One region of the Variovorax robiniae genome, then DNA from elsewhere that is predicted to be linked to it. Evidence: predicted binding sites of a transcription regulator. Region 1 holds the regulator's gene; the other holds the start of a gene.

Region 1 (4,747 bases):
ATGCGGCGCCTGATCGGCAGCAAGGTCAACGACGAAAGCAGCGGCCCGCTGATCGTCTACGACCAGAGCAACGACACCTTCACAGTCAACGGCTCCACCGTGCCGCCGGACGCTGCCGTGTCGACCGGCACGCAAGGTGCGCGGGTGCGTGCGGTGCTCACGCCGCGTCCGCCGGCCAACGCAGTGCCGGGCAGCCCCAGGGCCGGCTCCGCGCCTCCGCCGCCCGCGCCGGCCCCTGGCGCCGGCCTGCGCTCCACCACCACGCTCGGTGGGGAAGCGCGTCCGTGATGCGCAACGACAACGCCTTGATCGACACCGGCGGCGAGCCTTTGCTCGGGTCCGGTGGCGGCGCCGTCGCGGGTATCGCCGGGAACGGCAGCCGCCTGGAAGCGCGCGGCCTGCAGAAGTCCTACGGCAGCCGCATGGTGGTCAAGGACGTGTCGCTGGGCGTGCAGAAGGGCGAAGTGGTCGGCCTGCTCGGTCCCAACGGCGCCGGTAAGACCACGTCCTTCTACATGATCGTGGGCCTGGTCCGGGCCGATGCCGGCGACATCACCATCGACGGCGAGCCGATCGCGCACATGCCGATCCACCGCCGCGCGCGCATGGGGCTGAGCTACCTGCCGCAGGAGGCCTCGATCTTCCGCAAGCTGACGGTCGAGCAGAACGTGCGCGCCGTGCTGGAGCTGCAATTCGAGACCAATGCCAAGGGCAAGCGCGTGCCGCTGACCGAAGGCCGGATCGCGCAGCGCCTCACCGAATTGCTGACCGACCTGCGCGTCGAACATCTGCGTGATTCCCCGGCACTGTCACTGTCGGGCGGAGAACGCAGGCGCGTGGAAATCGCGCGGGCGCTGGCCACCCAGCCGCGCTTCATCCTGCTGGACGAGCCCTTCGCGGGGATCGACCCGATCGCCGTGATCGAGATCCAGCGGATCATCAGCTTCCTGAAGGGGCGCGGCATCGGCGTGCTCATCACGGACCACAACGTGCGGGAGACGCTGGGCATCTGCGATCACGCTTTCATCATCAGCGACGGGCAAGTGCTGGCACAAGGCACGCCTTCGGAGATCGTCGACAACGCGGAGGTACGCAGGGTGTATCTCGGCGAGCATTTCAGAATGTAGGGGCCTCGGCATGAAGCAAGGCCTGTCGCTGCGCGTATCGCAGCACCTGGCACTGACGCCCCAATTGCAGCAGTCGATCCGGCTGTTGCAGCTGTCGACGCTGGAACTGAGCCAGGAAGTCGAGCAGATGCTCGACGACAACCCGTTCCTGGAACGTACCGCGGAAGAGGCCGTGCGCGAGGAGTTCGGCCTCGAGGCTGCGGACACGCCGCCGCCGCGGGACGACGACTTCGCGACCGTGCCAGCCGCCAACGGCGCCGACGGCCCCGCCACGAGCGCCGCTTCGAACGATGCGGATGCCGCCACCGCCGATGCGACCGCCGACGGCGTCTCCGACGGCGAGCCCGACTGGGGCGGCGACGGCACCGTCGACATGGTGCCCGACGACAGCGAATGGGGCGGCGACGCCCCCGCGCGTGCCAACAACCTGAACGGCGACGAGCGCGCCGACGCCACCGAACTGGCGCGCAGCCAGGAGTCGCTGCAGGCCTTCCTGCACCGCCAGGCCCTGGGCCTGCGCCTCGACGATACCGACCGCGCCGCGCTGAGCTTCCTGATCGAGTCGCTCAACGACGACGGCTACCTGGAGGACTCGCTGCCTGCGCTGGCCTCGGGCCTGGCCGGCAGCGACAACGACGAGTTCGATGAACTTGTGCACCGCTTCCAGATGGCGCTGGGCCTGCTGCAGAGCCTGGAGCCGGTCGGCGTGGGTGCGCGCGACCTCGGCGAATGCCTGGCGATCCAGCTGCGCGCGCTGGCCGATGAGGATGAATCCGAGGACGAGGAGCAGGTGCGCAAGGTCGCCATCGCGATCTGCAAGCTGCCGATGGACCTGCTGGCCCGCCGCGACTTCAAGCGCCTGGCCACGCTGACCAAGAGCAACGAAGAACTGGTGCGCGGCGCGATGCAGCTCATCGCGCGGCTGGAGCCCAAGCCGGGCCGGCGCTTTGTCGACGTCGAGCGCAACGTGGTCGTGCCGGACGTGATCGTCTCCCGCACCGGCCGCGGCGCCTCGCTCAAGTTCCGCGTGATGCTCAACCCGGACGTGATGCCGCGCCTGCGCGTGCACGACATCTACGCCGGCGCGCTGAAGGCGCACAAGGGCGAGGGCAGCCAGGCGCTGTCGCAGCGGCTGCAGGAGGCGCGCTGGTTCATCAAGAACATCCAGCAGCGATTCGACACGATCCTGCGCGTATCCAACGCCATCGTCGAGCGGCAGAAGAACTTCTTCGTGCATGGCGAACTGGCCATGCGGCCGCTGGTGCTGCGCGAGATCGCCGACGAGCTGGGCCTGCATGAATCGACCATCAGCCGCGTGACGACCGCCAAGTACATGGCGACGCCCTACGGCACGGTGGAGCTCAAGTACTTCTTCGGCTCTGCGCTGGGCACGGAGACGGGCGGCAATGCGTCGAGCACGGCGGTGCGGGCGCTGATCAAGCAGTTCGTGACCAGCGAGAACATCAAGAAGCCGCTGTCGGACAGCCAGATCTCGGACATGCTCAAGGAGCAGGGGATCGAGTGCGCGCGCCGGACGGTGGCGAAGTACCGCGAGGCGCTGCGGATCGCGCCGGCGAATTTGCGCAAGGCGCTGTAGCGCTGCGTTCGTTCCGGGAAGCACGGCCCCCGCTCGGGCGCAGCCGCTGCACGATGGTTGCACGATCAGGGCGCGTGCCGCCTGCGCAATGGCCGTCCGCCGCGGCCGATCAAGACCCGACCGGCACCTGACCCGCATCCGCCCCCTCGTGTTCGCGCATGGGCGGATTGGCCTCGCATTTCCGCGATTTCCGGCATCTGGACAGCGTGGTGAGGCTGGTGAGTGAAGTAATCCACACTCCCGGTGAGTTAATGCTTCGATCAGCGCCGCCAGCGCCCCAGACTGTCAATCAATTGCAAAACTTAAGGTTACAATAAGTAACCATCTTTACAGCATTAGCCACGGTTTTCACCAGTCGGTTCTTGATTTCCTGAAGTTCGCCTTTTCGACCGACCCGTATGAATTTTCGTGCTGCGATTGCTGTAGTTTCTTGCCTGCTCGGAAGCTTCCTGCCGATCGAAACTGTTCGTGCGCAGGCCCTGGAAGTGCTGGTGCGAAGCGCACTCGATTCCAACCCCAAGGTCCTGGCGGCACGCTCCACGGCCCGCGCCTCGAATTTCGAGGTAACCCAGGCGCAGGCGGCCTGGTCTCCACGGGTGGACCTCGTTGCCGATCCGGGCCGTAGCACTGGGGTGACGGGTTCGGGCTCGGTCCAGTCCGGTGACATCGGCCTTCGAGGAAGCCAGCTGCTGTACGACGGCGGCAAGTCCGATGCCGAGATCGACCGGCAGAAAGCCCGGCTGACCGCATCAGAGCAGCGCGTCATCGTCAGCGCCGAGCAGATCGGCGGCCAGATCGCCGACCTCTATCTGGAGGCACTGAAGCAATCCAAGCTCGCCAGCGTCGCCGCGGACAACGTCGCCGCCCACCAGGACCTGGTCAAGCGAGTGGAGGATATCGTCGCGGTCGACCGCGGTCGTGGCTCCGAATTGACCCAGACCCAGGCCCGCCTGGAGCAGGCAAGGATCAGCTTCCAACAGCGGCAATCTGCCTCGGTGGAGGCAAGCGCCCAGGTGGCCAACCTGGTGAGTCGGCCTGCTGTGCAGATATTGCCGGTGCGCGATGCGGCAGCGGTTGCGCCGCAGTCCGAAGCGGTTGCCGGGGTGTTGCTCAAGTCCCATCCGGCCATCCTGGCCGCCGATGCAGATGCCGCAGCCGCGTCGCAAGCTGCCAAGATCGCCGCCGCCTGGAACATGCCCCGTGTCGATCTGCAGACCAGCTTGCAGCGAGGCACCTCGTACCAGTCCGGAGGAAGCTCCAGCCCTGTCGTCGACGTGCGGCTGGCTGCCAGATGGACCGGCTACGACGGTGGTGGTTCGCAGGCGGCTGCATCGGCTGCCGCCGAACAGGCCCAGGCTGCCTTGAACAGCAGCGACGCGCTCTTGCAGGAGCTCACGTCGGAAGTGATCCGGAACCTGCAAGCCATTGCCACGCGAAAGGCGCGCATCGCGACCTGGTCGCTCCTCGTCGCCCAGTTGACTTCGGTCAAGGATGGCTACTGGGAGCAATTCAAGATCGGCCGGCGCTCGATCCTGGATCTTCTGAACGTCCAGAGCGAAATATTCCAGGCTGCCAGCAGCGCGGAAAGTGATCGCATGGAGATCGCCCAATCGCAGTACCGACTTTTGACTGCGACGGCCCAACTCAACGCATTCCTCGGTCTGACCGTCGATGTGCCAACCCGGCCATCGCGGAACTGATCTTGCAGCCTGGCCCATGAAAGAAACTTTGAACTTCGGCGTACAATCGGCTAGCGCGCGATCAACCCCGGTACTGGTGTCGCTGCGTCATCTGTTCCAACTTCTCGGACACAGCGTTTCCGAGGAATCGATGGTGGCCGGCCTGCCGGTCAGCCCGTCCGTCAATCCCCAGCAGGTCGTGCGGATCGCGCATGAACAAGGCTTCGAGGCCGTCTGGCGCACGCGGCGCATCGACGAGATCTCGCCCCTGCTGTTGCCCTGCGTGCTGATGCGCAAGAACGGCCAGTGCGCCGTGCTCGTCAGTCTTGACGAGTCCAACGTCA
Region 2 (4,747 bases), on a different contig from region 1:
GAAGTGCATGCAAACGTGGTCTCCGCCCTGCTCGACCGCCGGCTGCTCGCGGTGCCGGACTATGCGCTGGGCTACGAGGTCGTCGTACTCACCGTCGCCGGACTGGTTCTGGCGGTGGGTCTTTCGTTGCTGCGGATGTCGCGAGCGGTGATCCTCTTCATCGCCACCATCGCTGGCGTGGTGGCACTGAACGCGTGGCTGTTCGTGTCGGCCGGGCTCGTCCTGCCCATTGCGTCGGCGCTGCTCATGATCGCCCTGGCCTTCGCGGCCAACATGGGTTGGGGCTATTTCGTGGAAGAGCGTGGCCGGCGCGGTCTGGCCAACCTGTTCGGCACCTACGTGCCGCCCGAACTCGTCGAGAAGATGCTCGAGCATCCGGAGCAGTACAGCATGCGTGCGGAGAGCAAGGAGCTCACAGTCATGTTCTGCGACATGCGCGGTTTCACCCATCTCTCTGAGCAACTCGCGCCGCAGGAACTGCAGGAATTCCTCAACACCGTCTTCAACCGCCTCACACAGGTCATCAACCGCTATGGGGGCACGGTGGACAAGTACATGGGCGATTGCGTCATGGCCTTCTGGGGCGCGCCGGTGGACGCGCCGAATCATGCGGCGCTGGCCGTGCAGGCCGCCATCGACATGGCCGCGTCGATCCGCGAACTCAGCGAACAGAATCGCGCGGACGGCCGGGCGGAAATCAGCGTGGGCATCGGCATCAACACCGGCGTCATGAGCGTCGGCGACATGGGCTCGGCCGTGCGGCGCAGCTACACGGTGGTGGGCGATGCGGTGAACCTGGCGTCGCGCCTCGAAGGCCTTGGCGTCATCTACGGCGCGACCGTCGTGGCCAGCGAAACCACGATGCAATCGGGCCCTGCCTACGCCTGGCAGGAGCTGGACCGGGTGCGCGTGAAGGGCCGGCAGCAGGCCGTTACGATCTACGCGCCAGTGGGCCGCGCAGATGGGATCAGCGAGGAAGAGGCCAGCCAACTCCGCCTGTGGGCCCGGATGCTGAGGGCGTATCAAACGCAGCAGCCCGACGAAGCGCAGACAGCCTTGGACGCGCTCCAGGCACTGGATGCCAAAAAAGTCCTTTACCGGTTGTATGCGGAGCGTTTAGCCTCGATGAAATTGCGCCCCTTTGACCCGGAATGGGACGGCGCAACCCGGTTCGATTCCAAGTAGCGATCAAGAGAAGAGGCGGCTGCAACATGCAGGTGCGAGTGTTGGGGTGCTCAGGCGCCATTGCCAAGGACTGCCGGACGACCTCGTTCCTGATCGACAACGACCTCCTGGTCGACGCCGGCACCGGTGTGGGCGACCTCACCCTGGAAGAAATGGCCAGCATCGACGACGTGCTGCTGACCCATTCGCACCTCGACCACGTCGCTTCCCTCCCCTTGATGCTCGACACCGTGGCGAGCCTGCGGACCAAGCCGCTGCGCGTGCATGCGTTGCGCGCGACCATCGAGGCGCTGCGGGCGCATGTGTTCAACAACGTGATCTGGCCGGACTTCGCCAGCATACCCAGCACGGAGTCGCCGTTTGTCACCTTTCATCCGGTGGCGATTGGCGAGACCTTGCAGTTGGGGAGCAGCTTGCCGAAGCACATCGAGGTGCTGCCGGCTGTGCATACGGTGCCGGCGTGTGGGTATGCGGTGCGTTGTGCGAAGGGGACGCGGCATTGGGTCTTCAGTGGGGACACCGAGCGCAATGAGCCATTCTGGCGGCGGGTGAACGAGCTGGATGTGGGAATGTTGGTGATCGAGACGGCGTTCAGCAACCGAGAACAAGCGCTCGCTCGACGCAGCCTGCACCTGTCGCCCACGACGCTGGCGCATGAGCTGGCGCAGATCGGGCCGGGGAAGAACTACCCGATCTACATCACGCACACCAAGCCGGCGGAGACGGAAGAGATCATGAGCCAGATCGATGCGCTGGCGGAGGGGTGGAAGGCGGAAGGGGTGGAGGCTCGGGACATTCGATGGCTGAAGGCGGCTGCGGTGCTGACGCTTTGAGGTGACGGGGAATGACGCGTTTGGGTCAATTGACAAAAAATGTCACCTGCGCTTTCGGCCTACCAACAAGTTATGTCAGATGCTGTAAGCGGATTGTGAACAAATTGGCGACCAGAGGGGGGTGGCTACCTGTGGCACAGATGCTGCGATAGTGACATCGCTCCGGGGAGTTCCCGGGCTCTCTCAACCAATCTGGAGTAAGTGAATGAACCGTCGTTCCATTGCCCGCCGCGCCCAAGCCGGCTTTACCCTTATCGAATTGATGATCGTTGTGGCGATCATTGGTATTTTGGCGGCGGTCGCGTTGCCCGCTTACCAAGACTACACGACGCGCGCCAAGGTGTCCGAAGTCGTGCTGGCAGCTTCTGCCGCGCGTACTAACCTCGCTGAAGTCGTCAGTACTACAGGCGGGTTCCCGGCCACCGCGTCCTTCACTATTCCTTCGCAGTCGTCGAAATATGTTAACGGAGTGGCGTATTCATCGACGGCCTCTACAACTGGCGTTATCACTGCGACTTCTCAGGGTCTGCCGACGGGTGTCACGGGCACTATTACCTTGACCGGCACTGCAGATTCCAACGGTGTTGTCACGTGGGCCTGTTCAGGCACGATTGACGCTAAATACCGTCCCTCTAGCTGCAAGTAAGAGTAGCTTGTCAATAAGGGCCCCGCAAGGGGCCTTTTTTTATGAACCTGCAAACCGTCGCCAACAATAAGAGCATCAGCCTAGCACTAGGAGGCGGGCTCCTTGCCATCGCTTGGCTCTTACCGAACCACGCATTTCCATGGTCGGCGTTTCATTCTGAGATATGGAGTTGCCTTGTAATTTGCGGATTAGCCCTCGTCGTGTCATGGACCGGTGCAGCCAACTATCGAGTCTCCGTAGTTGAATGCGTGGTTCTGCTTTGCGCTCTGATACCGCTCATTCAGTACTTGAAAGGTGAATTGGCTTTTTTTGGTCAGTCTTGGATAGGTGCCGGTTATCTGTTGCTCTTCTTGACAGCAGTCGTAACAGGTCGTCGAATGCAGGAAGAGTTGCCAGGATCTGCGTTGAGTTTTGTTTCGGTGGCCTTTGGCATTGCCGCAATCGTCTCTGTTGGATTGCAACTCTACCAGTGGCTGAGATTCACTGAAAGTGATGGAATTCTTGATATCTGGGTGCTCGCTCAAGACGGGTCAAGACCCTATGCAAATCTGGGACAGCCAAATCAATTGGCGACCTTGTTGCTCCTCGGCTGCCTGTCCTTTGGATGGGCGCAGTCCAGAAAACTCATTGGAGCAACAACGTTTATTTTCTTGCTGCTGTTTACGGGCATGGGTATAGTCCTGACGCAATCAAGAACCGCGCTTCTTACAATACTCATATGCGGAGTGGCGTTATTGTTAAAGCGCAAAATTTTCTCACGCAGCCTGTTCGTACATGGCCTGTGGCTGCTGCCTCTGTTTTTGGTGAGTTTTTTTTGCATCAGAACTATCAGTACCCAACTCTATCTTGACGTGCCCGTTGATCTTTTGACAAGAAATACGAGGGAACTCAGAATCGAAATATGGTCGATGATGTCGCACGCACTCAAAGATCATTTCTACTTCGGATTTGGTTGGAACAATGCCATTGAGGCTCACGTGAGCGTCGCCGAGGCGTATCCGTCGCTGTCTCACATGATTGCTGCGCAGTCGCACAATCTGTTCTTGGATCTCATTGTCTGGACGGGGCTCCCCCTTGGGATGGCACTGGGTTTTGCAATTGTTCTTTGGATAATCTACGTTCTGATCCGCGTCGAAACGGTATTTGACTTCATCTGCGCGTCCATGCTGATGGTAGTATTTATCCATAGCATGTTCGAGTTCCCGCTTTACTATGCCTATTTCTTATTGCCGCTGGGACTAATAGTAGGCTCGCAAATTGCTGGATTCAACTTTCGGAGCCTTCTGAAAGTTAGAAAAGAAATGGTTCTAGCGTGGACGGCAGTCGTTTTGATGATGGTGTCTGTGACCGTTATTGACTATTTTCGAATCGAGTCGGCATTGCAGGCGATCAGGTTTGAAAAGGCGCGGATTAGAATGACTGTCCCGGCAACTGTTCCTTCAGTTTTGGTTCTTGATCAATTGCGTGCCGGCTTGGTCATGATGAAAACCGATTTTGGTGAGCGGCAAGCTGGCGACCACCTTGACTTTGAAAAAGCAACGCGAGCAATGCCATCGCTTTCAAATATGATTAATTTGATTCGATATTATGCCTTGAGCGACCAACCGAGCGAGGCCTGTCGATGGATGATTAAAATTCAATATCTCACGGATGAGAAAACACGGCAAGCATTGCCGGCAGTTTGGGCCGAATTTCAAAGCTCCAACTCGTTGTTGCGGAGGTACGTATGGCCAAATAGAAATAGCACTGCCGAGCAATGCGTTAATGGGATCTCCGAAAAAATAGCGCCTTGACAGTTGCTCTTGGCTTAGCTGCGTGGCGCGTATTCGGGGACGTGGAGGCGAAGCCATTCGCGAATATCGACGCCAGAGGGTGATGCCCCGCAATTTTCTATCCAGTTTCGTACGGTGCCTACGTTGATTTCATCCGTACGGAAAGACTTGGAAATCCGAAGTTTTGGGTGCGCCGTTGGCGCGGTGCTTTCGTCACTGGCCAACAATTCCTCGAAAAGCTTTTCCCCTGGACGCAGGCCGGTGTACACGATTGGAATATCCAATTCACTTTTGCCCGACAGAAAAATCAT

The links. Region 1 encodes sigma-54, which starts transcription at its own class of promoters, with help from an activator protein. Its sites were predicted from a motif close to TGGCANGNAANCTGCTTT; they were not measured.
Region 2: a site for sigma-54 is predicted at 2,151-2,168, ahead of WKW79_RS27655 (pilin). Genes of this name have one in related genera too.

What each region holds. Positions count from the first base shown of each region.
Region 1 covers NZ_JBBKZS010000012.1:9,127-13,873, reverse strand. The annotation lists gene lptA (lipopolysaccharide transport periplasmic protein LptA) at 1-288, shown strand, start outside; gene lptB (LPS export ABC transporter ATP-binding protein) at 288-1,127, shown strand; gene rpoN (RNA polymerase factor sigma-54) at 1,138-2,724, shown strand; gene WKW79_RS23915 (TolC family protein) at 3,123-4,424, shown strand; gene WKW79_RS23910 (type I secretion system permease/ATPase) at 4,441-4,747, shown strand, end outside.
Region 2 covers NZ_JBBKZS010000016.1:87,033-91,779, reverse strand. The annotation lists gene WKW79_RS27665 (CHASE2 domain-containing protein) at 1-1,185, shown strand, start outside; gene WKW79_RS27660 (3',5'-cyclic-nucleotide phosphodiesterase) at 1,212-2,018, shown strand; gene WKW79_RS27655 (pilin) at 2,224-2,664, shown strand; gene WKW79_RS27650 (PglL family O-oligosaccharyltransferase) at 2,706-4,457, shown strand; gene WKW79_RS27645 (polysaccharide biosynthesis protein) at 4,472-4,747, opposite strand, start outside.